DNA from 2 places in the Streptomyces sp. NPDC091371 genome. Region 1 is predicted to be linked to the other one. Evidence: riboswitches for the same ligand, from Rfam matches in the RefSeq annotation. Region 1 holds a riboswitch; the other holds the start of a gene.
What was found. Region 1 has a riboswitch for ZMP and ZTP ahead of glyA (serine hydroxymethyltransferase). Riboswitches for the same ligand answer to the same signal wherever they lie in the genome.

Region 1 (16,641 bases):
GAAAGGGTATTCGCGCAGCTTGCGCCAGACCCCGTCGGAGCCCTGCTCGTAGAGCGCGAAGCTGTCGCAGACCCACTCGGCGGCGTACTCGGCGAGGGTGCTGAACGCCAGGTCCATCGCTTCCTCGGAGATCCCGTGGGCGACGGTGACGTGCGGGTGGTACGGGAACGCCAGCTCGCGGCTCAGCGGACCCTCCGGATCGCGGACCTCGCCCTGGAGCCTGGTGCAGCCCGCGCCGCCCTCGACGACCTGGACGAAGACGACCGGCGACAGGGGCCGGAAGGTGCCCGTCCCTGCCAGCCGCATCCGGAAGCCCCGGAAGGCCTCCGCGACCTCGGCCAGGTGGGCCCGGATCGCCGGCAGCCGGTCGGCCTCCACCTCGGTGGGCGGCACGAGGGTGACATGCGTGGGAATACCGTGCGCGGCGGCGTCCCCGAAGCCGGCGCGCAGCTCCTGGAGCTGGCTGCCGTACGGCTCCGGGACCGCGATCGAAACGCCGAGCGTTACGGTCCCCACGTATGTCTCCTCCGTCGTTCGAGTGTGTGCTGTCGCCCCAGTGTGGGGCCAGCACCCCCTGTCTCGCCAGGGCCCTCTGTCGTCAGTGCTTGGCGGGCAGGAAACCGAGCCGGTCGTAGGCCTGCGCGAGGGTCTCGGCGGCCACCGCGCGGGCCTTCTCCGCGCCCTTGGCCAGGATGGAGTCCAGCGTCTCCGGGTCGTCCAGGTATTCCTGGGTGCGCTGCTTGAAGGGTGTGACGAAGTCGACCATCACGCCGGCCAGGTCGGTCTTCAGCGCGCCGTAGCCCTTGCCCTCGTACGAGGCCTCCAGCGCCGGGATCGACTCGCCCGTCAGGGTGGAGAGGATCGTGAGCAGGTTGCTGACGCCGGGCTTGTTCTCCGTGTCGAAGCGGATCACGGTGTCGGTGTCGGTGACCGCGCTCTTGATCTTCTTCTCGGTGGCCTTGGGCTCGTCGAGGAGGTTGATCAGGCCCTTGGGGGACGACGCGGACTTCGACATCTTGATCGCCGGGTCCTGGAGGTCGTAGATCTTCGCGACCTCCTTGACGATGTGCGCGGCGGGCAGGGTGAAGGTCTGGCCGAAGCGCTGGTTGAAGCGCTCGGCGAGGTCGCGGGTCAGCTCGATGTGCTGGCGCTGGTCCTCGCCCACGGGGACGGCGTTCGCCTGGTAGAGCAGGATGTCGGCGACCTGGAGGATCGGGTACGTGAACAGGCCGACGCTGGCGCTGTTGACCCCGCCCTTGGCGGACTTGTCCTTGAACTGGGTCATCCGGCTGGCCTCGCCGAAACCGGTGATGCAGTTCATGACCCAGCCGAGCTGCGCGTGCTCGGGCACGTGGCTCTGGACGAAGAGCGTGCAGCGCTCGGGGTCCAGGCCGGCGGCCAGGAGCTGGGCGGCGGAGAGCCGGGTGTTCGCGCGGAGGTCCTTCGGATCCTGCGGCATGGTGATCGCGTGCAGGTCGACGACCATGTAGAAGGCGTCGTGCGTCTCCTGCAGGGCGACGTACTGGCGAATGGCTCCGAGGTAGTTCCCGAGGTGGAACGAACCGGAGGTGGGCTGGATGCCGGAGAGCGCGCGAGGACGATCAGAAGCCATGGCCCCATTCTCTCAGGTGCGGGGGCGGGCTCGGGCCCGCCGCTGGCCGGAACCTTCCGTGGCCGCAGGCCCGCGGGGCGGCCGGCCACCGCCGGATGCCGGGGCCCGTCCCGGTACCCGGCGGTAGCGCGGTGGCCGGATCTCACCCCGACCGAGCGGCCGCCGCCGAGTGGGCCGGGGCCCAGCCGCTGCGCGGGGGCTGGATTTGGCTGCTGTCGTCCGCCAGGTGCGGCTGGATTACCCGTAGGGCAATTCCAGCCCCTCCGGCGTTTGAGGAGCGGGGGTCCGGGGGCAGAGCCCCCGGCAACGGCGCCGCGGGTCAGGACAGGGGGAGGCCCGGGGCCGGGAAGTCGGCCATCAAGGCCGTGACCTCGGCCCTGATCGCCCCGAGCTCGGCCTCGTCCCCCTTCGCCGCGGCCGCGACGGCCCGGGAGATCCACTCCGCGACCACCGGCATGTGCTCGGCCCCCAGGCCCCGGGAGGTCAGCGACGGCGTGCCGATCCGGATCCCCGAGGGGTCGAACGGCTTGCGCGTGTCGAAGGGGACGGTGTTGTAGTTGACCACGATGCCCGCCCGGTCCAGGGCCTTGGCCGCGACCTTGCCCGGAACCCCGCGCGAGGTGAGGTCCAGCAGGATCAGGTGGTTGTCCGTACCGCCCGAGACCAGGTCGAAGCCCCGCTCCAGCAGGGCCGCCGCCAGCGCCTTCGCGTTGGCGACGACCGCGTGGGCGTACGAGACGAAGGACGGCTGCGCGGCCTCGTGGAGCGCCACCGCGATGCCGGCCGTGGTCTGGTTGTGCGGCCCGCCCTGCAGGCCCGGGAAGACCGCCTTGTCGATGGCCTTCGCGTGCTCCTCCCGGCACATCAGCATCGCGCCGCGCGGACCCCGCAGGGTCTTGTGCGTGGTCGTGGAGATGACGTCCACGTGCCCCGCCGGGGACGGGTGCGCGCCGCCCGCGATCAGGCCCGCGATGTGCGCCACGTCCGCGACCAGGATCGAGCCCGCCTCCTCGGCGATCGACGCGAAGGCCGCGAAGTCGATCGTGCGCGGGAGGGCGGTACCGCCACAGAAGATGATCTTCGGCCGCTCGGCGAGGGCCAGCTCGCGCACCGCGTCGTAGTCGATCAGGCCGGTGTCCGCCTGGACGCCGTACTGGACGCCCCGGAACCACGAGCCCGTCGCCGAGACGCCCCAGCCGTGGGTGAGGTGCCCGCCCATCGGCAGGGCCATGCCCATCACCGTGTCGCCGGGCTTCGCGAAGGCCAGGTAGACGGCGAGGTTCGCCGGGGAGCCCGAGTACGGCTGCACGTTCGCGTGGTCCACGCCGAACAGGCCCTTGGCCCGCTCGATCGCCAGGGCCTCGACGCGGTCGATGTTCTGCTGGCCCTCGTAGTAGCGGCGGCCCGGGTAGCCCTCGCTGTACTTGTTCTGCAGCACGGTGCCGGAGGCTTCGAGGACGGCGGCGGAGACGTAGTTCTCGCTGGGAATCAGGCGCAGCGTCTCGGCCTGAAGGGTCTCCTCCGCCGCGACGAAGGACGCCAGTTCGGGGTCGGTCGCGAGAAGGGCGGGATGACGGTGGTTCGCGCTCATGGCGGCTCCTCCGGGGTCGATTTCGTATCTCGTCCCCGCGAGGCCCAGGCGAGCGGCCCTGTGTGCGGTCGTACGCGCACGACTCCCCCGGAGTTGGTTCTCCGTACGCCAGTCGCCGTGCGTACCGCCCACCTTAGCGGGCGCGCCACGAGAAAGGTTTCTCCGTCCGGTATACGAGCGAGGATGGAAAGTGACGCCACCCTCGTCACAGGCCTGACGGACGATCGGAGACCCCGTGTCGACAACTGCTGATGCCATCCGTTCCGCCGACGCGCACAGCGCGCACAACTACCACCCGCTGCCCGTCGTCGTCGCCTCCGCGGAAGGCGCGTGGATGACCGACGTGGAGGGCCGCCGCTACCTCGACATGCTCGCCGGCTATTCGGCCCTCAACTTCGGGCACGGACACCGCCGGCTGCTCGACGCCGCCCACGCCCAGCTGGAGCGGGTCACTCTCACTTCGCGCGCCTTCCACCACGACCGGTTCGCCGAGTTCTGCACCGAGCTCGCCGAGCTGTGCGGCAAGGACATGGTGCTGCCCATGAACACGGGCGCGGAGGCCGTGGAGACGGCCGTGAAGACGGCCCGCAAGTGGGGCTACGAGGTCAAGGGCGTCCCGGACGGGCACGCCAAGATCGTGGTCGCCGCCGACAACTTCCACGGCCGGACCACCACCATCGTCTCCTTCTCCACGGACCACGAGGCCCGCGACCACTTCGGCCCGTACACCCCGGGCTTCGAGATCGTCCCGTACGGCGACCTCACCGCGCTCGCCCACGCCGTCACCGAGAACACCGTCGCCGTGCTGCTGGAGCCGATCCAGGGCGAGGCGGGGGTCCTGGTGCCGCCCGCCGGATACCTGCGGGGCGTACGGGAGCTCACGCGCGAGCGGAACGTCCTGTTCATGGCGGACGAGATCCAGTCGGGCCTCGGCCGGACCGGGAAGACCTTCGCGTGCGACCACGAGGGGGTCGTCCCGGACCTCTACGTCCTGGGCAAGGCGCTCGGCGGCGGCGTGGTGCCGGTGTCGGCCGTCGTCGGCGACCGGGACGTGCTCGGGGTGTTCAAGCCCGGCGAACACGGGTCCACCTTCGGCGGGAACCCGCTCGCCTGCGCCGTGGCCCTGGAGGTGATCGCGATGCTGCGCACCGGCGAGTACCAGCAGCGCGCCGCCGAGCTCGGCGACCACCTGCACCGGGAGCTGAACCTGCTGGTCGGCGGGGGCGCGGTGACCGCCGTACGCGGGCGCGGGCTGTGGGCGGGCGTCGACATCGACCCCGCGCTCGGGACGGGCCGGGACATCTCCGAGAAGCTGATGGAGCTGGGGGTGCTGGTGAAGGACACCCACGGGTCGACGATCCGCATCGCCCCGCCGCTGGTGATCAGCAAGGAGGACCTGGACTGGGGGCTGGACCAGCTCAGGTCGGTGCTGTCCGCGTAGCCGCCGCTACAGGATCACGTGGGGCAGGAACCGGGCGTACTCGTCCGTGACCGGCCCCGCCGATTCGCGGATGCCGAGCCCCGCCGCCTCGTCCTCGACGACCCACGCGCCGAGCACCACCCGGTTGCCGTCGAAGTCAGGCAGCGGGGCCAGGCCCTGGAAGCAGTACCGCTCGTCCGGGTCCGGTACGAACGCCTCGCCGCCGGCCTCGTGGAGGGTGACGCCGGCGCCCTCGCGGCCCAGCAGCGGCTTCGCGACGTAACCGGTGGTGCTTGCGAGCTCGTGCGGGCCGTCGAGGTAGGCGGGCAGCAGGTTCGGGTGCTCCGGGAAGAGCTCCCAGAGGACCGCGAGCAGGGCCTTGTTGGAGAGCAGCATCTTCCACAGCGGCTCGATCCAGCAGGTGGTGCCGCTGCCGCCGCCGAGGTCGTACGTGCCGAGGACCATGGGGCCGAACTCGTCCGTGGCCAGCCACTCCCACGGGTAGAGCTTGAAACAGCCGCGGATGAAGCGGAGCTTGTCGTCCACGAACCGGCCGGAGAGGCTGTCCCAGCCGATCTGCTCGACGGACAGGGCGTGCGTGTCGATGCCGGCCTGTTCGGCGGTCTCCTGGAGGTAGGCGACCGTCATCAGGTCCTCGCCGAGCTCGTCGGTCTCGGAGTGCGCGAAGTGCAGCGGGCCGGGCGGCAGCAGTTCGGCCTGCCGGCGCCAGGCGTCGACGAGCCGCTCGTGGAGGGAGTTCCACTGGTCGGCGCCGGGGAAGCGCTCCTCCATCCAGAACCACTGCGGGCTCGCCGCCTCCACGAGGGAGGTCGGGGTGTCGGCGTTGTACTCCAGCAGCTTGGCGGGGCTGCCGGTGCCGTCGTAGCGCAGGTCGAAGCGGCCGTAGAGGGAGGGCTGTTCGGCGCGCCGCCGCCAGGACTCGGCGACGAGCCCGGCGAGGCGGGGGTCGGTGATGCCGAGGTCGGCGAAGCGGTCGTTGTCGACGATGTGCGCGGCCGCGGCCAGGCACATGGCGTGCAGCTCCTCGACGACGTTCTCCAGGGCCTCCACCTCGGGGAGGGAGAAGGAGTAGTACGCGCTCTCGTCCCAGTAGGGGCGCAGGGAGTCGTCGGGGTAGCGGGTCAGGGGGTAGATCAGGCCCTGTTCCTCGACGGTCTTCTGCCAGTCGGGCCGGGGCTCGATGGTGTGCCGCTTCATGTCCCGTGTTCCTCGCCCTGTCGCTCAGCCGCCGGAGGAACCGGAGCTGCTGTGGCCGCCGATGCCGCCCCGGGTGACGGCGGACTTGTCGAAGCTGCCGCCGCTGACCTTGCCCGCGGTGACGTAGCCGCCGTAGTAGTAGGAGCCGCGGCCGCCGCTCTTGCACTCCTTGTTGTTCAGGTGCTCCAGAGTGGAGCGGGACGCGCAGCGCTTGTCCGGCTCGTTGCTGCTGCCGCAGGCCACGAGCGTGGCCGCGAGCAGGCCCATGCCGCCGAGGGCGACCGCGCCGGAGCGCATGCGGCGCTGGTTGGTGTTGCTGCTGTCCATTTGTTGTGCTCCCCCTGGGACCCGGCGTACTGCGGGACAGATTGAAGTGCTCTCCCGGCAGCCGGGACGAGCGCGAGGCCCATCCGGTACAGGTGCAAGGCGTTCCGGGCCGCGTTGTGGTCGGCATTACCGGACCAGCCGCAGTCGGGGTTCTTGCACACGAACACAGCCTGGGACTCCCGGCTGCCGGGTGTGATGAAACCACACGCGGAGCAGCGCTGGGAGGTGCCGGGGCGGGAACCTTGTGCAGGGTGCCACCGCGCCGGACGGCCTTGTACGTCAGCAGCTCGACCGTGCGACCCCATGCCTCACCGCTGATGGAGCGGTTGAGTCCGGATTTCTGCGCGACGTTCTTCCCCGGCCGCTCAAGGGTTCCCCTGGCGGACTTGACCATGTTCGTGATGGTCAGGTTCTCCACCACGATCACACTCTACTTCGCGGCGATATCGGTGGTGATCTGGTGCTGCCAGTCCTGGCGCCTGCGCTTGGCTCTCGCGCGAAGCTGCTGGATCTGGTCGTAGGTGCGGTGCAGCCGCCGGGAGGCCTTCTCCCCGCGCTTGCGGGAACTCTTGCGGTGCGCAGCCCGCTGCTCCAGCCGGAGGGCCGAGTGCGTCCTTGACCAGCCGAGCCCCGGCGATCCTGTTCTCACCGTTGGCGCGCTTACCCACGGGCAGGTTCTTGGTCCATCGGAACCGAACCCGGCCGACCTTGGGGATGTTGACCACGCCCCAGCGCCGGTGGACGCGGGTGATGTTCAGGTGACGGCCCTGCGGGATGTCCACGGACATCACCGTCCGCAACCGGGCCTTGAAGTCAGGCGCGTCGGCGCGACCTTCCCAGCAGTTCTTCCACGCCTGGAAGTACGTCTTCAGTACAGCCTGCGCCGCCTGCGCCGGGAGGGCGCCGAGCCAGTCGATCTCTTTGCGCGCCTGGCGTATCGCAGTGTCGGCTGCCGCCAGGGAACGCTTCTCCTTGGGGAGCATCGTCCACCAGTCATGCAGGCTGTTCCACACGGTGCGGGCCGCGTGCGCCTGGTCATCCATGAGCCGAGCCTGGGCAGAGGTCAGCGCCAGTCGGGCACGATGCCCGAACTGTCGCTTCTCATACACAAGTTCCACACTCACACGGCAAAGCTATCGTTCGCCGTATATCACTACAAAGCCCTCCACCGCCGTAGGCCAGTGGCGAGAACAGAGGTAGAGCGGCGGCCCGTGGGGACGGAATCCGGCCGTCGTGAGATCTGTGACCTAGAGTCAGTTCGTGCTCATTGGGATGATTTGCGCACTGGGTGCGGCGGTCTGCTTCGGCACGGCGTCCGTTCTGCAGGCGATGGCGGCCCGGGCCGCGGAACCCGGGACGGGCTCCGGGGTGGACCCCGCGCTGCTGCTGCGGGCGGCCCGCCAGTGGCGGTACATCGTCGGCCTCGGACTGGACGGGGCCGGGTTCGTCCTCCAGATCATCGCGCTGCGCCACATCCCGATCTACGCGGTGGGCGCCGCGCTGGCGGCGAGCCTCGCCGTGACGGCGGTGGTCGCCTCGCGGCTGCTGAAGGTGCGGCTGTCGCGGACGGAGTGGGGCGCGGTCGCGGTGGTGTGCGCGGGGCTGCTGATGCTGGGGCTCGCCGCCGGGGAGGAGGGCACCGAGGAGGGCTCCCTGGCCCTCAAGCTGGGGCTGCTGGGGGTGGCGGTGCTGGTGCTGGTGGTGGGTGCGGCGGCCGGCCGGCTCCCGGACGGGCCGCGCGCGCTCGTCCTCGGCCTGGCTTCGGGGACCGGGTTCGGGGTGGTGGAGGTGGCGGTGCGGCTCATCGACTCCGTCTCCCTGCGGGAGTTGCTGAACCCGGCCCTGTACGCGCTGCTGCTGGGCGGGGGTGCGGCGTTCCTCCTCCTCACCTCGGCCCTGCAGCGGGGTTCCGTGACGGCGGCGACGGCCGGCATGGTCCTGGGCGAGACGATCGGCCCGGCGGTGGTGGGCGTGGCGTGGCTCGGCGACCGCACCCGCGAGGGCCTGACGTGGCTCGCGGTGGCGGGCTTCGCGGTGGCCCTGGCCGGGGCGCTCGCGCTGGCCCGCTTCGGGGAGCCCCCGGAGGCGTCCCCGTCCCGTGCGTAGCCGGCCCGGGGGCGGGTACCGCTGCGCGGAGCTTTCCCCCACCCCGCCCCTTCCCGAAACCGGGGGCTCCGCCCCCGGACCCCCGCGCCTCAAACGCCGGCGGGGCTGAGATTCGCTGCGCAAATCCAGCCCCGCCGCGCGGGACCCCCAGCCCCTCCGGCGTTTGAGGAGCGGGGGTCCGGGGCAGAGCCCCGGCAGCGGCGCCGCAGACGGAGACCCCCACCCGCAGCCCGCGCCACAAGGCCTACGGCAGCACCGCGGACAGGGCGGCCAGCGCCGGCGTCCACGCGCTGTCCGACGGCGTCCCGTAGCCCACGACCACCGCCGCCCGCGGCGGGAGGTCCGCCTCGGGGTGGCGGTGGCGGGACAGGCCGCCCAGCGCGAGGTCCTGCCAGGCCGCCGACTGGATCACCGAGCGTTCCGTCGCCCCCTCCGGGAGGTCCAGCACGGCGTGCAGCCCCGCCGCGATCCCCGACACCCCGACCCGGCCGGCCACCGCCGCGAGCAGTTCGTCGCGCCGCCGCCGGTACCGCAGCCGCATGCCGCGCACGTGGCGGTCGTACGCCCCCGACCTGATGAACTCCGCCAGGGTGAGCTGGTCCAGCGCGCTGGAGGTCCAGTCGGTCAGGCCCTTGACGGCCAGGACCTCCTCGACGAGCCCCGGCGGGACCACCATCCACCCCATCCGCAGCCCGGGCGCGAGGGATTTGCTGGCGGTGCCCAGGTACACGACCCGGTCCGGGTCCAGGCCCTGGAGCGCCCCCACGGGCTGGCGGTCGTAGCGGAACTCCCCGTCGTAGTCGTCCTCCAGGATCAGCCCGCCCGTGGTGCGGGCCCAGTCGACCGCGGCCGCCCGCCGGGCCGGGGTCAGCGCGACGCCCGTCGGGAACTGGTGCGCCGGGGTGAGCAGCACCGCGCCGGCGCCCGCGCCCAACTCCCCCGTACGGGCCCCCTCCTCGTCCACCCCGAGCGGGCGCGTCCGCAGGCCCGCCTTCGCCAGCAGGTCCCGGTGGATGTCGAGCCCGTACCCCTCCACCGCCACCTCCCGCACCCGGCGCGCCCGCAGCATCCCCGCCAGCAGCGTCAGCCCGTGCACGAACCCGGCGCACAGCACGATCCGCTCCGGGTCCGCGTACACCCCGCGCGCCCGCGCCAGGTAGCCGGCGAGGGCCTCGCGCAGTTCGATCCGGCCGCGCGGATCGAGCGCGTACCCGAAGGCCTCGTTCGGCGCGTCGGTCAGCGCCCGCCGGGCCGCCGTGAGCCAGGCCGCGCGCGGGAAGGCGCTCAGGTCGGGGGAGCCGGGCTGGAGGTTGTACGCGGGCCGGCCGCGCGCGGGGCGCCGTACCCGGACCGCGGTGGCGGCCGCGCTGCGGCGCGGCCGGGCCCGTTCGGCGACCCTGGTCCCGGAGCCCTGGCGGGCCGTCAGCCAGCCCTCGGCGACGAGCTCGGCGTACGCCTCCGCGACGGTGTTGCGCGCGATGCCCAGGTCGGCGGCGAGCGACCGGGAGGACGGCAGCCGGGTCCCGGCCGCCAGCCGCCCGCTGCGCGCGGCCTCCCGCAGCGCCTCGGTGAGCCCGGCCCGCAGGCCGCGCCCGGCGGAGAGGTCCAGATGCAGGTCGGCGCCGAAAGTGGCCCAGGAATCCGTCATGGATATGGACCATATCCCTGGGCCGCCCGCCTCTTAGGGTGGAACACATGACGGATACGCAGAACGCACACGAGCACACTCCCCGCCTGCAGATGGCCAAGGTCGCCCCCGAGGTCTACAAGGCCGTCGTGGCCCTGGAGATCGCCTCCAACAAGGGCCTCGACCCGGCCCTGGTCGAACTCGTCAAGATCCGCGCCTCGCAGATCAACCACTGCGCCTTCTGCCTCGACATGCACACCAAGGACGCCGTCGCGGCCGGCGAGAGCATCGAGCGCATCGTGCTGCTGGCCGCCTGGGAGGAGTCGCGGCACTTCTACACCGAGAAGGAGCTCGCGGCGATCGAACTCACCGAGGCCGTCACCGTCCTCACGGACGGCTTCGTGCCGGACGAGGTCTACGAGAAGGCCGCGAAGCACTTCGAGGAGCGCGAGCTGGCCCAGCTGATCGCCGTCATCGCGACGATCAACGTCTGGAACCGGATCGGCGTCACCACCCGCCTGGTGCCGGGCCACTACACCCCGGGCATGTACAAGGTCTGATCGTCCGGGGGGGGTCTGGTCATTCGGGCCGGAAGGACTCCAGGGCCGCCGTCAGGTTCGCGCGCACCGTCGTGCCGTCGGCCGCCGCGGCCCGTCTTCGCCCGGCGCCGTTTGATCCGCCCGGCGGCGCTCAGCAGGGCGATCGGGAGCAGCAGGAAGACCAGGAGCACCTGGGCCAGGACCAGCCCGAGGCCCCACACCCCCAGCACGGCCGAGGCCCAGGCCACTTCGGCGCGGCGGGCCTGGAGCGCGTGCGCGAGGACGCGGCTCCCGTCGAAGCCGTAGGAGGGGGCGACGAAGCGCTCCTCGTGGACGTAGAGCTCCTGGATCACCCGGTCGCGGTACTCGGCGTCGAGATACGCGCCGGCGCACAGCAGCCGGCCCGCTTCGCTCAGCGCGGGGTCCACGGGCGGTTTGTGGTCCGCAGTGCCTGTCACCGATTCCCCCTTGTCGGTGTGCGGAGGGGAAAAGGTAGGGGCCGTGGTCGCGCACGGCACAGGCGGGATCACGCCGAAAGCCCCGGCGCGAACGCGCCGGGGCTTTCGGGGACGGATCAGATCAGATCAGGCCGAGCTCGCGCACCGCGTCGCGCTCCTCGACGAGCTCCGCCACGGACGCGTCGATGCGCGCACGGGAGAACTCGTTGATGTCCAGGCCCTGGACGATCTCGTACTTGCCGTCCTTGGTGGTGACGGGGAAGGAGGAGATGATGCCCTCCGGGACGCCGTAGGAGCCGTCCGACGGGATGCCCATCGAGGTCCAGTCGCCCGCGGCCGTGCCGTTGACCCAGGTGTGCACGTGGTCGATGGCGGCGTTGGCGGCCGAGGCGGCCGAGGACGCGCCACGGGCCTCGATGATCGCGGCGCCGCGCTTGGCGACGGTCGGGATGAAGTCGTCGGCGAGCCAGGCCTGGTCGCCCACGACCTCGGCGGCGTTCTTGCCGGCGATCTCCGCGTGGAAGATGTCCGGGTACTGGGTCGCCGAGTGGTTGCCCCAGATGGTGAGGCGCTTGATGTCGGAGACGGCGGCGCCGGTCTTGGCGGCCAGCTGCGAGATCGCGCGGTTGTGGTCCAGGCGGGTCATCGCGGTGAAGCGCTCGGCCGGTACGTCCGGGGCGGCGGCCTGCGCGATGAGCGCGTTGGTGTTGGCCGGGTTGCCCACGACCAGGACCTTGATGTCGTCCGCGGCGTGCGCGTTGATCGCGGCGCCCTGCGGCTTGAAGATGCCGCCGTTGGCGGAGAGCAGGTCACCGCGCTCCATGCCCTTGGTGCGCGGGCGGGCGCCCACGAGCAGCGCGACGTTGGCGCCCTCGAAGCCCTTGTTCGGGTCGTCGAAGATGTCGATGCCGGCGAGCAGCGGGAAGGCGCAGTCGTCGAGCTCCATGGCGGTGCCCTCGGCGGCCTTCATGCCCTGGGGGATCTCCAGGAGGCGGAGCTTGACCGGCACGTCCGCGCCGAGCAGGTGGCCGGACGCGATGCGGAAGAGCAGCGCGTAGCCGATCTGGCCGGCGGCGCCGGTGACGGTGACATTCACGGGAGTGCGGGTCATGGCCTTCTCCGTTAGACAGCTGGCGGTTGGGGCGTCCCGCCCCATGTGCTGGAGGACGCCGCTCCCCAGTGAATCTTGATGTGAAGAGACATCCGCGGTCAGGCTATCCGACCTTGGAGCGGCCCGATCCCCCGGTCCCTGTGGTGCATGGCACACGAACCGGGGGGTTCGAAGGCGGAAAGGGGGTTTCCGCCCTGCGTTTCGACCCGTTCGGACTACCCCTCCGGGTGGGACCTCAGCGCACGGTGAAACGGACCGCGTCCTCCAGGAAGGGGATCTCCAGCAGCGGCTTGGGCTCTATGACCAGCGCGAGCAGCGTGATCGCCACGCCCAGCAGCCCGTACGTGACCATGTCCGTGAAGCGCGAGCGCACCGCGAGCATCCCCACCGAGGGCAGCAGGCGCCGCATCGCGGAGGCGGCGATCAGGGCCACGCCGATCACCAGGCAGCCGGCCCGCGGATGCCCGAACGCCGTGGCCAGCAGCCCGGCGGCGGTGGCGGTGAGCACCGCGAGCATCGGCCACTGGCGGACGGGTGTGGACACGGCCCCGGGCACGGCGCGTCCGCTGCCCTCCGGGCGGGCGGTGTCCGTGGTGACGGACGGGAAGCGGCGGGAGCCGGGCGGCCGCGCCACGGCCGCGTCCTCCGCGTCGGGCTCAGCCTGCACTGGTGCTCCGTTCCGCCGCCTCGACGACGTTGACCAGCAGCTGGGCGCGGGTCATGGGGCCGACGCCGCCCGGGTTCGGGGAGATCCAGGCCGCCACCTCGGCGACGCCCGGGTGCACGTCGCCGACGATCTTCCCGTTCTCGTCGCGGCTGACGCCCACGTCGAGCACGGCCGCGCCCGGCTTCACGTCCTCCGGCTTGACCAGGTGCGGGACACCGGCCGCCGCGACGACGATGTCGGCCTGGCGCAGCAGCCCGGACAGGTCGCGCGTACCGGTGTGGCAGAGCGTCACGGTGGCGTTCTCGGACTTGCGGGTCAGCAGCAGCCCGATGGACCGCCCGACGGTGATCCCGCGGCCGAGGACGACGACGTGCGCGCCGTTGATCTCGACGCCGTGGTGGCGCAGCAGTTCGACGATCCCGTACGGGGTGCAGGGCAGCGGCCCCGGCTCGTTCAGCACCAGCCGGCCGAGCGACATGGGGTGCAGGCCGTCGGCGTCCTTGAGCGGATCCATCAGCTCGAGCACCCGGTTGGTGTCGATGCCCTTGGGGAGCGGGAGTTGGACGATGTATCCCGTGCAGTCCGGATTGTCGTTGAGTTCCCGTACGACCGCTTCGATGTCCTCTTGCGAGGCGGTGGCGGGCAGTTCGCGCTGGATGGAGGCGATGCCGACCTCGGCGCAGTCCTTGTGCTTGCCGTTGACGTACCAGCGGCTGCCCGGATCGTCGCCGACGAGCAGGGTGCCGAGGCCGGGGGTGATGCCCCGGGCCTTCAGGGCCGCCACGCGGGCGGTCAGTTCGGACTTGATCGCGGCCGCGGTGGCCTTGCCATCGAGAATCTGGGCGGTCATGCACCCATCCTCCCGGATGGAGTGGCCCCGGTTCCAGTCAAGGCGCCGGGCGGGGCGTTCGCCGGTGCACGCCGTTCATTGCACTTGCACAACAAGTGACGACGGTCATCGCAACCAACTGGACAAGTACTTGCGTGTCCCACGACGATGCAATGACAGAGTGCCGCGGGCAGTGCCGGGGGGCGGACCGCAAGATGCAGATTTCCTCCGTGCGTTTGCCGTGCGTCCCCGCACTTCCACGGAGGAACACCCCAAAATGAGCTTCGGCGACCCGAACAACCCGTACGGACAGCAGCCGCAGGGCGGCCAGCCCGGCTACGGCTACCCCCAGCAGGCCCCGCAGGGCGTCCCGCCGCAGGGCGGCTACGCCTACCCGCAGCAGCAGGCGCCCATGGGCTACCCGGCCGGCCCCGGCGGCTACGCGGGCATGCCGATGGAGATGCCCGGCCTGATGAAGACCTCGCGCGTCCTGCTGTTCGTCGTGGCGGGCCTGCAGATCGCCATCGGTCTCATCTTCGGCATCATGCTCGCCGCGGCCGGCGACGTCGCCAGCTCGGCCGGCGCGGGCGACGCGGGCAGCGTCCTGGCGGGGCTGGGCTTCGTCATCGTCATCATCCTGTTCGCCTTCGCCGCGTTGGCGATCTTCCTGGGCGCGAAGTTCTCCAAGGGCGGCAGTGGCATCCGGATCACGACGATCGTGTACTCGGCGCTGTTCATCCTGAGCGCGTTGGGCAACTTCACCAACGGCACCTCCAGCGGTGCCCTCGGCGGCATCATCGGCCTCGCCATCGGCGGCATCATCCTCGCCTCGATGGTTACCTCCAGCGCGACCACCTGGTTCAACCGCCCGCGCTACTGAGCCGCGTAGCTCCACCGGCATACGGCGAAGGCCGCGACCCGCAGTGCGGGTCGCGGCCTTCGCCGTCTCACGGGTCCTGCCTCAGTGGAAGAAGTGCCGGGTCCCGGTGAAGTACATCGTCACGCCGGCCTTCTTCGCGGCCTCGACGACGAGCTCGTCACGGACCGAACCGCCCGGCTGGACGACGGCCTTGATGCCCGCGTCCGTCAGGATCTCCAGCCCGTCCGGGAAGGGGAAGAAGGCGTCGGAGGCGGCGTACGAGCCCTGCGCGCGCTCGGCGCCCGCCCGCTCGACGGCCAGCTTCGCCGAGTCGACGCGGTTGACCTGGCCCATGCCGACGCCGACCGAGGCGCCGTCCTTGGCGAGGAGGATCGCGTTGGACTTGACGGCCCGGCAGGCCTTCCACGCGAAGGCGAGCTCGGCGAGCTCGTCGGCGGAGAGGGCGTCGCCGGTGGCGAGGGTCCAGTTGGCCGGGTCGTCGCCGTCCGCCTGGAAGACGTCCGACTGCTGGACCAGCACGCCGCCGGAGACCGGCTTCAGGTCGCCCGGCTGGTGCGGGGTGCCGTCCACCTTCAGGACGCGGATGTTCTTCTTCTTGGCGAGGATCTCGACCGCGCCGTCCTCGTAGGCGGGGGCGGCGATGACCTCGGTGAAGATCTCCGCGACCTGCTCGGCGAGCTCGACGGTCACCGGGCGGTTGACGGCGATGACGCCGCCGTACGCCGACACCGGGTCGCAGGCGTGCGCCTTGCGGTGGGCCGCGGCGACGTCCGTCGCGTCCACGGCGATCCCGCACGGGTTGGCGTGCTTGATGATCGCGACGCAGGGCTCTTCGTGGTCGTAGGCGGCCCGGCGGGCCGCCTCTGTGTCCACGTAGTTGTTGAAGGACATCTCCTTGCCGTGCAGCTGCTCGGCGTTGGCGATCCCGCCCGGCTGACCGTCCGTGTAGAGGGCGGCCGCCTGGTGCGGGTTCTCGCCGTAGCGGAGGGTCGACTTGCGCTCCCAGGCGCCCGCGAGGAACTCGGGCAGGACCGCGCCCTCTTCCGGCGCGTACGCGTTCGTGAACCAGGAGGCCACGGCCACGTCGTAGGCGGCGGTGTGCTGGAAGGCCTCGGCCGCGAGCCGCTTGCGGGCGGTGAGGTCGAAGCCGCCGCCCTGGGCGGCCGCGATCACGTCGGCGTAGCGGGCCGGGCTGGTGACGACCGCGACCGACGGGTGGTTCTTGGCGGCGGCGCGGACCATCGAGGGCCCGCCGATGTCGATCTGCTCGACGCACTCGTCGTCGCTCGCACCAGACTGGACGGTGGCCAGGAAGGGGTAGAGGTTGACGATCACCAGGTCGAACGGCTCCACGCCCAGCTCGGCGAGCTGGTTGCGGTGGTCCTCCAGGCGCAGGTCGGCGAGGATGCCGGCGTGCACGCGCGGGTGCAGGGTCTTGACGCGGCCGTCCAGGCACTCGGGGAAGCCGGTGAGCTCCTCGACCTTGGTGACGGGCACCCCGGCGGCGGCGATCTTCGAGGCGGTGGAACCCGTGGAGACGAGCGCGACGCCCGCCTCGTGCAGGCCGCGGGCCAGCTCTTCCAGCCCCGTCTTGTCGTAGACGCTGACGAGCGCACGCCGGATCGGCCGCTGGGTCGTGGTCGGGTCGTTGCTCGCTGCGGTGTCTGCGGCGGTCACTGGATTGTTACCTTTCGTCCCTCAATGCGGTAGCCGTGCCGGGCCAGGCGCCCCACGACGTCGACGAGCAGCTGGCGCTCGACTTCCTTGATGCGCTCATGGAGAGCGGCTTCGTCGTCCTCGTCCCGCACCTCGACCACACCTTGGGCGATGATCGGACCGGTGTCCACGCCGCTGTCCACGAAGTGGACCGTGCAGCCGGTGACCTTCGCGCCGTAGGCGAGCGCGTCCCGTACGCCGTGCGCACCGGGGAAGGCGGGGAGGAGGGCGGGGTGGGTGTTGACGAACCGGCCGCCGAAGCGGTCGAGGAACGCCTTGCCCACGATCTTCATGAACCCGGCGGAGACGACGAGGTCCGGGGTGTACGCGTCGGTCGCCGCGGTGAGCGCGGTGTCCCACTCCTCGCGGCTCCCGTAGGCCTTGACCGGGCACACGAAGGTGGGGATCCCGGCCTTCTCGGCCCGCTCCAGGCCCGCGATGTTCTCTCGGTCGGCCCCCACGGCGACGACTTCGGCACCGAAGCCCTCGGATCCGCCGGGGTGGGCGTCGATGGCGTCGAGCAGGGCCTGGAGGTTGGTG
Region 2 (13,179 bases), on a different contig from region 1:
GCTCAAGGAGCTCCCGGCGCAGAAGGAACACGTCTCGCCCGCCATGCGGCAGTCCGCGTACCGCTTCAAGTCGCTGCTCGTGCAGCTCGCCGAGATCTCCGTCGAGGTCGCCCAGACCGTCATCGCCGATGACGCCGACGGCCTGCCCGTACTGCCCGGATGGTTCCTCATCGAGGCGGCCCGGGACATGCCCCGCCTCGTCGAGGCCCGCCGGTGAGCGCAGCCCGCTTCCGGGCCAAGGAAGCCGCCCGGCCGGACCCGGCCACCGAGGCCTACAACGCGGGGCGCCTCGTGGTGAAGCAGAACCCGGCCTTCGCCGCCCTGCCTGTCGAGTTCTGCCGCCGCAAGAACTGCCCGCTGTGCCCGGCCGCGGGCCTGGTGGCAGTGGATTCCAACGGCTGTGTCCACGCCCACCCCTCTCGCCGGGCCGAGCCCGCCGAGTGGGCCTGGGCGCTGGCCCACGGGCTCCTGCACCTGGGCTTCGGCCACGTCCCGGCCGCGGAGGACAAGGTCCGCGACCAGGCGGACCCCTACGACCTGGCCGCCCGCTGCGTCGTGGTGAACCGCTTCCTGCTGACCTTCCCCATGGGCCGGGCCCCGGACCACCTCCCCGCCGACTACCCGGGCGGTGACGAGGAGCAGCTTGCCGCCCGCTGGCGCCGCGACGGGATTCCACCCGCCTTCGAGGACTGCGGCACGGCGGGCCACGCGCCGGACCAGCTGCTGCTGACGTGGCACAAGTCGCCAAACGTCCAGCGGGCCCCCGACTGGCAGACCGCCTTCGCGCACGCCCTCACGCGCAGCGTCTCCGCCGCCATGGACGTGGCGGGCGGCCGCCGCGACCGGATCACCGGCGAACGCGTGGCGCAGCGCCCCTGGGACCGGGCCCTGAACTGGTTCGTCTCCTCCTACCCGCTGCTCGGCGGCCTGGCGGCAGGGCTGACCGTCGTCGCCGACGCCGAGCTGGCCCGCGCCCAGGACATCTCCATCGCCGCCGTCAGCGCCACCGCCGGGGAGATCTACATCAACCCGCTGCGCACCTTCGACGACGAGGAGTGGCGGTTCATCCTGGCGCACGAGATGCTGCACGCCGCCCTGCGCCACGGCGAGCGCCGCGGCGCCCGCGACCCGTACCTGCACAACGTCGCCGCGGACTACGTCGTCAACGGCTGGCTGGTGGAGATGCAGGTCGGCACCATGCCGGAGGGTCTGCTGCACGACCCGGAGCTCCAGGGGCTCTCGGTCGAGGAGGTGTACGACCGGATCACCGTCGACCTGCGCCGGATGCGGCGCCTCGCGACCCTGCGCGGCAAGGGCGCCGGGGACATCCTGGGCGAGCCGTTCGCGCACGGCGCGCGGCGCCCGTACACGGACCTCGACGAGTTCTACCGGCGCGGCCTGGTCCACGGCTTCGACCTGCACGTCCACGGGGAGCGCGGGCTGCTGCCCGCGGGGCTGATCCAGGAGATCCGGGCGCTGGCCCACCCGCCGGTGCCGTGGGACGCACGGCTGGCCCGCTGGTTCGACGAGTACGTGCCGAGGCCCGAGCCGGTACGGTCGTTCGCCCGTCCCGCGCGCCGCCAGGCGTCCACCCCGGACATCCCGCGCGCCGGCCGGTACTTCCCGCCCGAGGAGGTGGCCCGCTGCACCTTCGGGGTGGTGCTGGACACCTCGGGCTCGATGGACACCGCCCTGCTCGGCAAGGCACTGGGCGCCATCGCCTCGTACGCGCAGGCCCGGGACGTACCGGCCGCCCGGGTCGTGTTCTGCGACGCGGCGGCGTACGACGCGGGCTATCTGCCGCCCACCGAGATCGCCGGCCGGGTCAGGGTCCGCGGCCGCGGCGGCACCGTGCTGCAACCGGGCATCGACCTGCTCCAGCGGGCGGAGGACTTCCCGCCCGGGGCCCCGGTCCTGGTGATCACGGACGGCTGGTGCGACACCCTGCGGATCCGGCGCGAGCACGCCTTCCTGATCCCGCAGGGGTCCGCCCTGCCGTTCATGCCGCGGGGGCCGGTCTTCCGCCTGACCTGAGCGCCCGGACAACGGCGACGCCCCCGCCCCGCCTGCGATCGGCGGAGCGGGGGCGTCGTGTGCCGGGGGCCGGCTCAGTCGAGGTAGTCGCGCAGCACCTGCGAGCGCGACGGGTGGCGCAGCTTCGACATGGTCTTGGACTCGATCTGGCGGATGCGCTCACGGGTGACCCCGTACACGCGGCCGATCTCGTCCAGCGTCTTCGGCTGGCCGTCGTTGAGGCCGTAGCGCATGGAGACCACGCCCGCCTCGCGCTCCGAGAGCGTCCCCAGGATGGACTGGAGCTGCTCCTGGAGGAAGGTGAAGGACACCGCGTCGGCCGGCACGACCGCCTCGGAGTCCTCGATGAGGTCACCGAACTCGCTGTCGCCCTCCTCACCCAGGGGGGTGTGCAGGGAGATCGGCTCGCGGCCGTACTTCTGGACCTCGATGACCTTCTCGGGGGTCATGTCGAGTTCCTTGCCCAGCTCCTCCGGAGTGGGCTCGCGGCCGAGGTCCTGGAGCATCTGCCGCTGCACACGGGCGAGCTTGTTGATGATCTCGACCATGTGGACGGGGATGCGGATGGTGCGCGACTGGTCGGCCATGGCACGCGTGATCGCCTGGCGGATCCACCAGGTCGCGTACGTGGAGAACTTGAAGCCCTTGGTGTAGTCGAACTTCTCCACGGCGCGGATCAGGCCGACGTTGCCTTCCTGGATCAGGTCCAGGAAGAGCATGCCGCGGCCGGTGTAGCGCTTGGCGAGGGAGACCACGAGGCGGAGGTTGGCCTCGAGGAGGTGGTTCTTGGCGCGGCGGCCGTCCTCGACGAGGATCTCCAGCTCGCGCTTGAACGCGGGCTTGTGGTCCTCCTCCTCTTCGAGCTTGTACTCGGAGAACAGGCCCGCCTCGATGCGCTTGGCGAGCTCGACCTCCTGCTCGGCGTTGAGGAGCGGCACCTTGCCGATGAGCTTGAGGTAGTCCTTGACCGGGTCGGCGGTGGCGCCGGCGACCATGACCGTCTGCGCCGGGGCGTCGTCCTCGTCGTCGTCGGACAGCACGAAGCCCTGCCCGGCGCCGGCCTTCGGGGTCTCCTCCTCGGCCTCGTCGACGAGGTCCTCGGCAGCCCAGTCCTCGCCCTCGACGGCCGGGTTCTCGCCCTCGTCGGCGTCCTTGGCGGTGGTCTTCTTCGCGGCGGCCGTCTTCTTGACCGCGGTCTTCTTCGCGGCGGCCTTCTTGACCGTGCGCTTCTTCGGCTCGGCGGCGACCGTGTCGGACGTCACCTCGTCGTCGGCGGCGGCAGCGGCCGGCGAAGCGGATATCGCCGTGGCCGTGGCCGGGGTGCTGGTGGCGGCCGTCTTGCGCGCGCCGATGGGGCGCGGCGGGGTGGCGGCCTTCTTGGCGACCGTGCGGGCCGGGGCGGCGGCCGCCTTGCGGGGCTTCTTGGCGGCGGCCTTCGTGGCGGGAGCGGCGCTGACGTGGAGGGCGACACCCTCCTCGTCCAGGACCTGGTTCAGGCTGCGCAGGACCCGCTTCCACTGGTCCACCGGGATGCGGCCGGCCTCGAAGGCCTGGCGCACGTCGTCACCGTTGATGTGACCCTGCTCGCGGCCGCGCTCGACGAGCGCGACGAGGGCCTCCGATTCGGCGATCTCCGGAGGGAACGTACGGGACGGGCTGAGCGACACAAGAAGCCTCTCGTTGCGAGCAAATAAGGGATCGGCGGGACATCATCGCGCGAACTTGGGAAACAGACCCGAGGGGGTCTGTATTCCGGGCCGCGCGAGGACACCTGTCGGTTCATCGCACGCTCGAGTCGATTCGTTACGCGCTGAATTGAGTGACCTGCGCCACGCTGTGGGCGGGCAACCTGTCCGGCGTGAAACCGTCCACCCCCCTCATCGGTCCGTTTTGCGGGCTTCGATGAGGAAACGAGCGGTATGTGCCACGAACGGGCCTTCGCGCTCGATCCGTTCGTGGAGCTCGCGCAGCCGGTCCCGGTACTGCCCGACCGTGAAGCCGGGCACCATCCAGATCACCTTCCGGAGAAAGTAGATCACGGCTCCGATGTCGTGGAACTCCGTACGGAGCCGTTCGGAGCGCAGGTCGACGACTTCGAGGCCGGCCTTCGTGGCGTCGGCCACGGCGTCGTCGGGGTGCCGGCCACGCCGGACCTCCTCCGGCTGGCGGCCCAGGAAGTACTCGACGAGCTCGAAGACGCTCGCCGGACCGACCTGCTGGGACAGGTAGGTGCCGCCGGGGGTCAGCACCCGCGCGATCTCGTCCCACCAGATCGTCACCGGATGCCGGCTGGCCACGAGCTCGAAGGCCTCGTCGCCGAACGGCAGCGGCGGCTCGTCGGAGTCCGCGACCACGACCGCGCCCAGCGGGTGCAGCAGCCGGGTCGCCTTGTCGATGTTGGGCGGCCAGGACTCGGTGGCCGCCGTCAGCGGGGGCAGCGGGCCGGCCCCGGCGAGGACCTCACCGCCGCCCGTCTGGATGTCCAGGGCGGACCGGACGCGGGCCAGGCGCTCGCGGAGCAGCCCCTGGTAGCCCCAGGAGGGGCGCTGCTCGGTGGCCCGGCCGTCGAGCCACGAGAAGTCCCAGCCGTCCACGGAGACGGACTCGGCCTCCGCCACAAGATGGTCGAAAGTGCGCGTCATATGTCGATCGTCGCAGGTCGGGCACCGGTGAACCAGCGGATATGTCGACTACAGTGGACGCGGGCCGTGACTGGCGTTCGGGTGGATCACCACCGGGGAGCGGCCCGGCGTACTCCGGTGCGTCGACTGCCGCGCGCCTGGGCGAACCGCGAACCGCGACCGCGTACCGCAGCGACGTTCAGGAGACCCCGTGACGACTGCCCAGACTGCCACCGCCACTGCCACCGCCTCTGCCCGGCTGATGGACGGCACCGCCCTCGCCCGCAGCATCTCGGAGCAGACCGCCGCCTACGCGGCGAAGATCACCGAGCGCACCGGCACCGCGCCCTGCCTCGCGACCGTGCTGGTCGGCGAGGACCCCGCCTCCGTGACCTACGTCCGGATGAAGCAGAACCGCTGCGCCAAGGCCGGGATCACCTCCCGCCACGTGGAGCTGCCGGCCGAGACCACCACCGAGGAGCTGGTCGCCGCCCTCACCGCGCTCTCCGAGGACCCGGAGATCAGCGGCATCCTGCTCCAGCACCCCGTCCCGCACCACATCGACGAGCGCGCCGCCTTCGAGGCCATCGCCCCCGGCAAGGACGTCGACGGGGTCACCATGCACTCCTTCGCCGCCATGGGCTTCGGGCTGCCGGGCTTCGTCTCCTGCACCCCCGGCGGCATCATGCGCCTGCTCGCCGCCTACGACGTGGACCTCACCGGGAAGCACGCCGTGGTCGTCGGCCGCAGCGCGATCCTGGGCAAGCCGGCCGGGATGCTGCTGCTGGAGCAGAACGCGACCGTCACGTACTGCCACTCCCGCACCCAGGACCTCCCCTCGATCGTGCGGCAGGCGGACGTGCTGGTCGCCGCCGTCGGCAAGGCCGAGTTCATCCGGGGCGAGGACATCAAGCCGGGCGCCGTGGTCCTCGACGCGGGCTACAACGAGGGCAACGTCGGCGACGTCCACTTCGAGTCGGCCGCCGCCCGCGCCTCGCTGATCACCCCGGTCCCCGGCGGCGTCGGCCCGATGACCATCGCCGTGCTGCTGGAGCAGACCGTCCAGGCGGCCGCCGCCCAGGCCGGGCTGGACCTCGCGGACCTCTGACCCCCGCCGCACCGCTGCGCGTACGACGGACGCCCCCGGGCCCTTCGGTCCGGGGGCGTCCCGTTTCCCCCGGCAGGGGCCGAAAGGCCGATCCGTGTCCGGTAGAGCCGAGGCTCCACTGGACATGTGAACGGATCGATGGACATGCAGCAGCAGGAGCCCGCCGCACACACACCCGGGGCCTGCGGCCCCGGACCGAGCGCGAACGGGCGGCACCATCGAGGGCTCGCCACCCTCGTCCTGGCTGTGGGAGCGGTTCAGCGTCGCAGATGAGCTTAGGTCTTCCTGCGCGGGCCGTTCAGTTTCAGGTCTGCCCGGAAGGCGGCGTGTACTGCGCAGGGTTTGGACGCCTGCTGTGGGCCGCGTGCCGCGCCGCTCGTTGCGGCTCGGGTGCTCATCGTGTGCGGTGCCTGCCGCCTGTGCCGCCGCTGGGTGCGGCGATTCGGTGACTGGGGCAGCCGCCCCGCCGGACGCTCTCCGCCCGGTATGGACCCGGACGGGGCGGGGACCCCGCGTCGCTTCCTGGGCACGGGGCGGATTCTCATGGGTCGGCCTCCATGCGGCGGACCGTTCTGCCCCGTACAACGAGGGCACAGCCACCAGGACACGGCCGAAGTTGTGATCAACGGATCGGAGGAGCACCCCGCTCGTCGGCTACCTCGGCGAGGAGGTCGACTGGCACCTCGGCTTCGGCGCCGCCGCCGTCGGCATGGCCCTCGGCCTGGTCCAGTACGTGCTGGGCGGCCGCAGGCTCTCCCGGCAGCTGCGCGAGGAGCCGGTGGTCCGGCTGACCCCCGCCGAGCGGACCAGGGTGCGGCGCACGTCCTCGTACGGCCTGGTCTTCACGGCCGTGCTGATCGCGCTGATGGCCGCCGGGCACGCGCTCGACATCGACAGCATCACCTCCCTGCTCACGGTCCTCGCGGTCGTGGGTCACGAAGGTGGAGAAGACCCGGCTGCGGGCCGACGTGTGGCTCTTCCTGGCCGCGACGCTGTTCTGGCTGGTCTACGACCAGATGGGCAACGAGCTCAACCTGTTCGCCGCCCAGAAGACCGACCTGAGCCTGCTGGGGTGGCACGTCCCGGCCAGCTGGACCCAGTCCCTGCCCGCCCTGTTCGTGATCGTCCTCGCGCCGGTGTTCGCGACCCGGTGGGCCTCTCGGTCACCACGAAGCTGGCCCCGCGCGCCTTCACCAGTCAGATGATGGGCGTCTGGTTCCTCGCCGCCGCGACCGGCGACGCCATCGGCGCGCAGCTGCCGCGGCTGGACGCGGTGATCGGCCAGAGCCTGAACTTCCTGTGGCAGGGCGCGCTGGTGATCGCGGCGGGCGCGGTGATGGCCTTCTTCACCCGCCGGCTGAGGCTCCTCACCGGTGAGGCTCCGGCACCGGCGGCGTGAGGCCGGCGACGGCCCGCTCGGCGGGGGTCAGCGGGGGGCCCTGGAGGGCGCCCCGGTCCGAGGCGCGCAGGACGTGCCAGGCGACCGGGAGACTCAGCCAGTGGGTGGGCGCGCTGCTCATGGTGACCACCTTGAACAGCGCCGCAGTGAGGGCCTCGTCGGTGGTGGCGCCCAGCATCAGCCGGTTCACGTACCGGTCCAGCAGGCCGGACCCGGTCCTCGGCTCCATCCCGGTCGCCGTGGCCCCCGGGTACTGGATGTCCTGCGTGATGGCGAGCTCCCAGGCGGTGTTCACCTGGGGGGCGATGGCCCGCTGTGCCTCCCGGCCGAAGCCGGGGTGGCCGAGCCCCTTGTCCCGGAGCAGGGAGCGTACGGCCAGCATCCCCTGGGCGGCGACGGTCATGCCCTGCCCGTACAGCGGGTTGAAGGTGGCGACCGAGTCCCCGACGGCGAAGAACCCGTCGGGCAGGTCGGCCTTCTCGAAGTAGAGCCGGCGGTTCGCGGTGCCCTGAGTGAGGGCGACGTCCGTCAAGGGCTTCCTGCCCTCCAGGAGTTCGCCGACGATCGGGTCCCGGACGCCCTTGGCGAACGGGATGAACGCCTCGGGGTCGCCGGTGGGCTGGCCGCCGCGGGTGCCGGAGAGGGTGGCCTGCCACCGGCCGTCCTCGATGGGCACGACGGTGGCCGTCTGCCCGGGGACGGGCATCCGGGGGTCGGACTGCACGTTGACGATGGGGAAGCCCGACTCGTGGGCCCCGGCCGGAGCTTCGAAGATCCTGGTGGCGTAGACGAGACCGGAGTCGACCTCGGCCTGGCGGAGCTCGGCGACGCCCAGGGCACGCAGCCAGGCCTGGGCGCGCGAGCCGCGTCCGCTGGCGTCGACCACGAGGTCGGCGCTCAGCAGCAGGCCCTCCTCCTGCGGGGTGTCCACGCGGACGCCGGTGACGCGGGCCGCCGTGCCCTCCAGCGCCCGGACCCGGCTGCGCTCCAGCGTGGTGACCGCCTTCAGGCGGGTCACGCGGGCGCGCACCACCGAGTCCAGGAGGTCGCGGCTGCAGGAGATGTTGAACTGCTTCTCCGTCACCCGCGGGATCCAGCCCTGGTAGGACATGGTGACCAGGTCGGTGGGGAGGCTGCGGCGCAGGGCGCCCGCGCGCGTCCAGTCGTCCGTGATGCCGGGCAGGATCTCCTCGATGGCCCGGGCGCCGCCCGACCACAGCAGGTGGGTGTGCCTGCCCTGCGGCAGTCCGCGCCGCGGCGCCGGGCCCTCGGGCAGGGGGTCCGCGTCGATGACGGTGACCTTGGCGTGCTCGGCGAGGACGGCGGCCGCGAGCAGGCCGGCCAGGCTGCCGCCGATGACGACGGCGTGGCGGGACGGGGAAGACTGGGTCATCGTGTCGTGCTCTCTGTCGGGGCCGTGCGTGTGGCCTGCGGCGCGAGGTGGTCGGCCGGGAGGAAGCCGGCGCAGACCCCGGACTGGTGGCTCAGCCGCTCCGTCGCGGGCGTGCCGGCCGGTTTCCGGCCACGCTGCTCCGACAACTCCTCCACGCGCCGATTCTCCATATGTCGACAAAACGTTCGAGTGGGCTGGCTGTGCGAAGCGTATCCGGCCGTACTCCGCCGAACCAGCGGTACCCCGGGGCTTCCTCCCGTCCGCCGCGAAAAGGCGGGCATGACCCCGGAGGTAATCGACCCCGCCGACGGGGCGCGGCAAGGTTGAGCCATCGGGTTCCGGGGCCGCGCACTCGGAACCGGAACCCGGTGCCCCCACCCCGCCGTTCGACCTCGATGGAGGCTGATTCCCCATGTCCGCGACCCTGCTCGGCACCCTCGCCCGCACCACCGAGCCGCAGACCGCGCTGCGGCGCTTCCTCGCCCTCGACGCCGTGGTCACCACCGGCAACGGACTGGCGTACGCCGCCTTCTCCGCCCCGCTGGGACGGCTGCTCGGCGTCGGCCAGAGCCTGCTGCTGGAGCTGGGCCTCTTCCTGGCGGTGTTCGGCGCCGGGGTCGGCTGGCTCGCCTCGCGCCGCCGGCCGCCCGTATTCCCCGTGAAGTTCGTCATCGAGGCGAACTACGCCTGGGCCGCGCTCAGCCTGGTGTCCCTGCTGGTCTGGTTCACGCCCACCACCGCCGGCCTGCTCTGGATCCCGATGCAGGCCGTCACCGTGGCCTCGTTCGCCCTGTTCCAGCAGCTCGCCCTGCGCTCAGTCGCCGAGTGAGCGCAGGTACTTCACCGTCGCCGGGTCGGCCGGGAGCATCGTCTCGATGGCCAGCTCGGCGACGGTCACGTCCATGGGCGTGTTGAAGGTCGCGATCGACGACACGAAGGACAGCAGGTGCCCGTCGTGCTCGATCACCAGCGGCAGCGCGATGTACGGCACCGGCTCCGCAGGTTCGCCGTCGCCCGGGCGCTCCGTGACCGGATAGGCCGACACCTCCTCGTACAGCGCGCGCAGCGGCTCCGAGCGGGCCAGCGCGATCTGCCGCTCCATCTGGGCCAGCAGGTGCCCGCGCCACTCCTTCAGGTTGTGGATGCGCGGGGCGAGGCCCTCGGGGTGCAGCGTGATCCGCATGGCGTTCAGCGGAGGAGCCAGCAGGTGCTCCGGCAGCCCGTCCATCAGCATCAGGATGCCCCGGTTGGCGGCGACGACGTTGTACGTGGCGTCCACGACCAGGGCCGGATAGGGCTCGTAACCGGTCAGCAGCCGCTGCATGCCCTCCCGGAGCGTCTCCATCGACGGGTCGTCCAGGGCCGTCTGCGCATAGCGCGGGGCGTACCCCGCCGCCAGCAGCAGGGCGTTGCGCTCCCGCACCGGTACGTCGAGGCGGTCGGCGAGCCGCAGCACCATCTCCTCGCTCGGCCTGGACCGCCCGGTCTCGATGAAGCTGATGTGCCGGGACGAGGAGTCGGCGCGGCCCGCCAGCTCGAGCTGGCTGATCCCGCGCCGCTCCCGCCATGCGCGGAGCAGGGCGCCGACCGTGGGTGTCGTGGTGGTCATGCTCACGACGGTAGCGGAGGGATCCGGCCCAAGTCCGCCCGGATCAGCCCACGTCGAAGACGTTCCGCAGGCCGAGACGGTAGCGCCACAGGTCGTGCCGCTTGGCCGACTCGACCTCCGGCGCCCGGTACAGCGGCCGGACCGCGCACCGCGCGCTCGGGGAACCGTCCCGGTCGAGGAGGGAGTTGACGGCGGCCCGGGCCGAGGCGTTGGCGCCCTCCATCGTCGCCAGGTCGATGTCCACCGCCACGTAGTCCCCGCTGAGGAAGAAGTTCGGCACGCGGGTGCCGGCGCTGGGCCTGTTGTGGAACGTGCCGACCGGGTGGATGAGCAGCTCGTCCTGGTTGGTGGGGTTCGGGGTGCCGAGCCCGTCCACACCGGGGTCCAGGAACCAGGAGTGCAGCTTGGAGTCGCTGAGGAGGGTCTTCCCGGTGTCGTTGAGGGAGGCCTTGAGCTGCGCCCACACCTCGCGCGCCACCTCCTCGCGGGTGCACTGCTTGGCCGTCTTCCCGTACAGGATCCCGGGCTTGTCCCACTCCGAGATGTCCACCGACAGGCAGTCGACCGCGACCCCGTCGCCGTAGTCGGCGGGGAAGTCCCGCGCGGGCCAGTGCTCCGCCTGCTGGATCGCCGTCAACGACCAGGGCGAGTCGATGCAGTTGAGGTGCCCGTGGACCAGCGGGGCGCGTTCGGTGAGGTAGAACTGGATGCCCGTCATCCAGTCCGTCTCCAGCTTGTCGCAGCGCGCGAGCATCGGGTCGGCGGCCCGCAGCTCCGCGCTCCAGGTGCGGCGGGCGTGCTCGACGGGCATCGCGCTGACGTAGTGGTCGGCGGTGACGGTCTGCCGGGCGCCGTCCGGTCCCTCGACGGCGACCCCGCCCACCCGGCCGTTGCCGTACCGCACTTCGCGCACGGTCCAGCCGATCCTGAACTCGACGCCGAGGGAGCGCAGATGGGCCTCCCAGGGGTCGATCCAGGCCTCGTTGGTCGGCAGGTTGAGGATCCGGTCCGGCGGGCCGTCCGCGCCGCGCCCCAGCAGGTTGAAGACGAACGCCTCGCCGAGGGTGCCGACGGTGCGGGTGGAGGCCTCCTCGGCCTTGGTCGCCACGATGTTGCGGGTCACGCCGACGGCGAGGATGCGCTGGTACTCGCTCGACATCTGCTCCGCGCGCACGAAGTCCCACCAGGGGGTCCGCTCCCAGATGTCGTTGCGCCGCTCGTCGCAGCTGGTGAGGAAGACGAGCGCGCGGTCGACGAAGTACGCCGTCTCGTGCAGCGGGAGCCGGACCAGCGACTGCAGGATGCCCGTGAGCGCCCGGCGCAGCTCGTCGGGCGTCAGCTGGGCGGGGGAGTGCTCGGGCCACGGGATGGGGGCGCGCAGGTCCTCGCGCCCGGCCGCCCGGGCGAACATCATCTCGCGCGGGGCGACGAGGTTGTCCCACACACCGTTGGCGTTCCCGCGGAAGGGGATCCGCCGCATGGTGTCGGGCAGGTTGTGGTAGATCCCGGGGATGAAGCGGAAGCCGTGCTCGGCGGGCAGCGGCCGGCGGCCGCCGCGGGCGCTGCCCGGCACGTCCATGCTGCGGGCCTTGCCGCCGAGCGCCCGCCGCTCGTACACGGTGACGGCGTAGCCCCGCTCCGCCAGCTCGTGCGCCGCGGTCAGTCCGGCCACGCCGCCGCCGAGCACGGCGACGCGGCGGCCGTTCGGCGGGGCGGGCGCCGCCGTCGCGGCGGCCGCCGCCGGAGCCGCCGTCACGGCGGTGGACAGGGCGCCCGCGGTGGCCGCGGCTCCCGCGCCCGCGATGAACGTACGCCTGGAACTGCCTGTGCCGGTCATGTCTATGCCGCCCCTTCGGTCCTGGTGCGCTTCTTTGTTACCGCTGGTAACAGTCACGTCCGGCGCAGGAGCATATGGGGGGCGGGGTGGGCGCGGAAGGCGCAGAAGTACCCGAGCGCACTATGGCGCGAAAGGGTTGTTCCGGTGCGCGCTGTGGGAACCTTGACTACACGTCACGGGGAAAAGGAGCCGGTGCATGCCGAGTGAGCCGCTGTCGCAGAAGGAGATCGAGGACCGGTTGCGGGAACTCCCCGGCTGGGCCTTCGAAGACGACCACATCCTCCGCACCTACCGGCTGGACACGCACTTCGCGGCGAGCGCCCTCGTCGCCCACATCGCCTCGGTGCAGCAGGAGTTGAACCACCACTCCGATCTGACCCTCGGCTACAACACGGTCCGGCTCTCCGTGAACAGCCACGACGCGGGCGGGAGGGTGACGGAGTCCGACTTCGCCCTCGCCGAGCGCGTCGAAGCCCTCGCCCCGGTCCACGGCGCGAGCTGATGACCACGCACATACCGGATGTGAAACCCCTGCTCGACTACGACGCCGAGGCCGAGGCCTACGACGCCACCCGCGGCGGCGCCCCGCGCGCCGAGGCCGCCGCCGCGGCCGTCCTCGGCCTGCTCCCCGCGCATGCGCGCACCCTGCTCGACCTCGGCTGCGGCACCGGCATCGTCACCGCCCGGCTGACCCGCCCCGGACTGCGCGTCCTGGGCGCGGACGCCTCCCAGGGCATGGCCGCCATGGCCCTGCGGCGCGGGATCCCCGTGGCACTCGCCGACGCGACCCGGCTGCCGGTGCGCTCCGGCTCGCTCGACGCGGTCAGCGCGGTGTGGCTGCTGCACCTGCTGCGCGGGCCGGGTCTGGTGCCGGCGGTGATCGCCGAAGCCGGGCGGGTGCTGCGGCCCGGCGGCGTCTTCGTCACCACCGTGGACAAGGACTCCGCGCACGACGTGGGCAGCGACATCGACGCCGTCTTCGCCGCGCACCTCACCCCGACCCCGGCGGACTCCTCCGGGGAGGTCGAGGGGCACGCGGCGCGCGCGGGCCTGCGCCCCGCCGGCGAGGCCCGCTTCCGGGGCCACGGCCAGGGCCGCAGCCCGCACGGCGCGGCCAAGGCGCTGCTCGCGGGGCAGTACGCCTCGCGCGTGGTCCCGCGGGGCATCACCGCGGCGGA

Region 2: another riboswitch for ZMP and ZTP. It lies ahead of AB0O21_RS15450 (bifunctional 5,10-methylenetetrahydrofolate dehydrogenase/5,10-methenyltetrahydrofolate cyclohydrolase); the one in region 1 lies ahead of glyA (serine hydroxymethyltransferase).

Annotation. Positions count from the first base shown of each region.
Region 1 is NZ_JBFBFP010000017.1:68,278-84,918, reverse strand. Features, by position in the region: gene AB0O21_RS20180 (2'-5' RNA ligase family protein) at 1-516, opposite strand, end outside; gene trpS (tryptophan--tRNA ligase) at 599-1,612, opposite strand; gene glyA (serine hydroxymethyltransferase) at 1,932-3,203, opposite strand; ZMP/ZTP riboswitch at 3,239-3,329, opposite strand; gene rocD (ornithine--oxo-acid transaminase) at 3,439-4,644, shown strand; gene AB0O21_RS20160 (glutathionylspermidine synthase family protein) at 4,651-5,841, opposite strand; gene AB0O21_RS20155 (hypothetical protein) at 5,866-6,168, opposite strand; partial or broken gene AB0O21_RS20150 (transposase) at 6,213-7,211, opposite strand; gene AB0O21_RS20145 (hypothetical protein) at 7,441-8,274, shown strand; gene AB0O21_RS20140 (PLP-dependent aminotransferase family protein) at 8,519-9,922, opposite strand; gene AB0O21_RS20135 (carboxymuconolactone decarboxylase family protein) at 9,970-10,461, shown strand; partial or broken gene AB0O21_RS20130 (hypothetical protein) at 10,590-10,898, opposite strand; gene AB0O21_RS20125 (malate dehydrogenase) at 11,020-12,009, opposite strand; gene AB0O21_RS20120 (DUF3017 domain-containing protein) at 12,245-12,676, opposite strand; gene AB0O21_RS20115 (bifunctional methylenetetrahydrofolate dehydrogenase/methenyltetrahydrofolate cyclohydrolase) at 12,666-13,526, opposite strand; gene AB0O21_RS20110 (hypothetical protein) at 13,783-14,385, shown strand; gene purH (bifunctional phosphoribosylaminoimidazolecarboxamide formyltransferase/IMP cyclohydrolase) at 14,467-16,062, opposite strand; gene purN (phosphoribosylglycinamide formyltransferase) at 16,059-16,641, opposite strand, start outside.
Region 2 is NZ_JBFBFP010000011.1:121,912-135,090, forward strand. Features, by position in the region: gene AB0O21_RS15430 (MoxR family ATPase) at 1-217, shown strand, start outside; gene AB0O21_RS15435 (hypothetical protein) at 214-2,034, shown strand; gene AB0O21_RS15440 (RNA polymerase sigma factor) at 2,109-3,701, opposite strand; gene AB0O21_RS15445 (methyltransferase domain-containing protein) at 3,912-4,676, opposite strand; ZMP/ZTP riboswitch at 4,733-4,826, shown strand; gene AB0O21_RS15450 (bifunctional 5,10-methylenetetrahydrofolate dehydrogenase/5,10-methenyltetrahydrofolate cyclohydrolase) at 4,918-5,763, shown strand; gene AB0O21_RS15455 (hypothetical protein) at 6,418-6,678, opposite strand; gene AB0O21_RS15460 (hypothetical protein) at 6,705-6,968, shown strand; gene AB0O21_RS15465 (hypothetical protein) at 6,965-7,162, shown strand; gene AB0O21_RS15470 (FAD-dependent oxidoreductase) at 7,131-8,555, opposite strand; gene AB0O21_RS15475 (hypothetical protein) at 8,968-9,384, shown strand; gene AB0O21_RS15480 (helix-turn-helix transcriptional regulator) at 9,370-10,164, opposite strand; gene AB0O21_RS15485 (FAD-dependent oxidoreductase) at 10,208-12,001, opposite strand; gene AB0O21_RS15490 (4a-hydroxytetrahydrobiopterin dehydratase) at 12,198-12,503, shown strand; gene AB0O21_RS15495 (class I SAM-dependent methyltransferase) at 12,533-13,179, shown strand, end outside.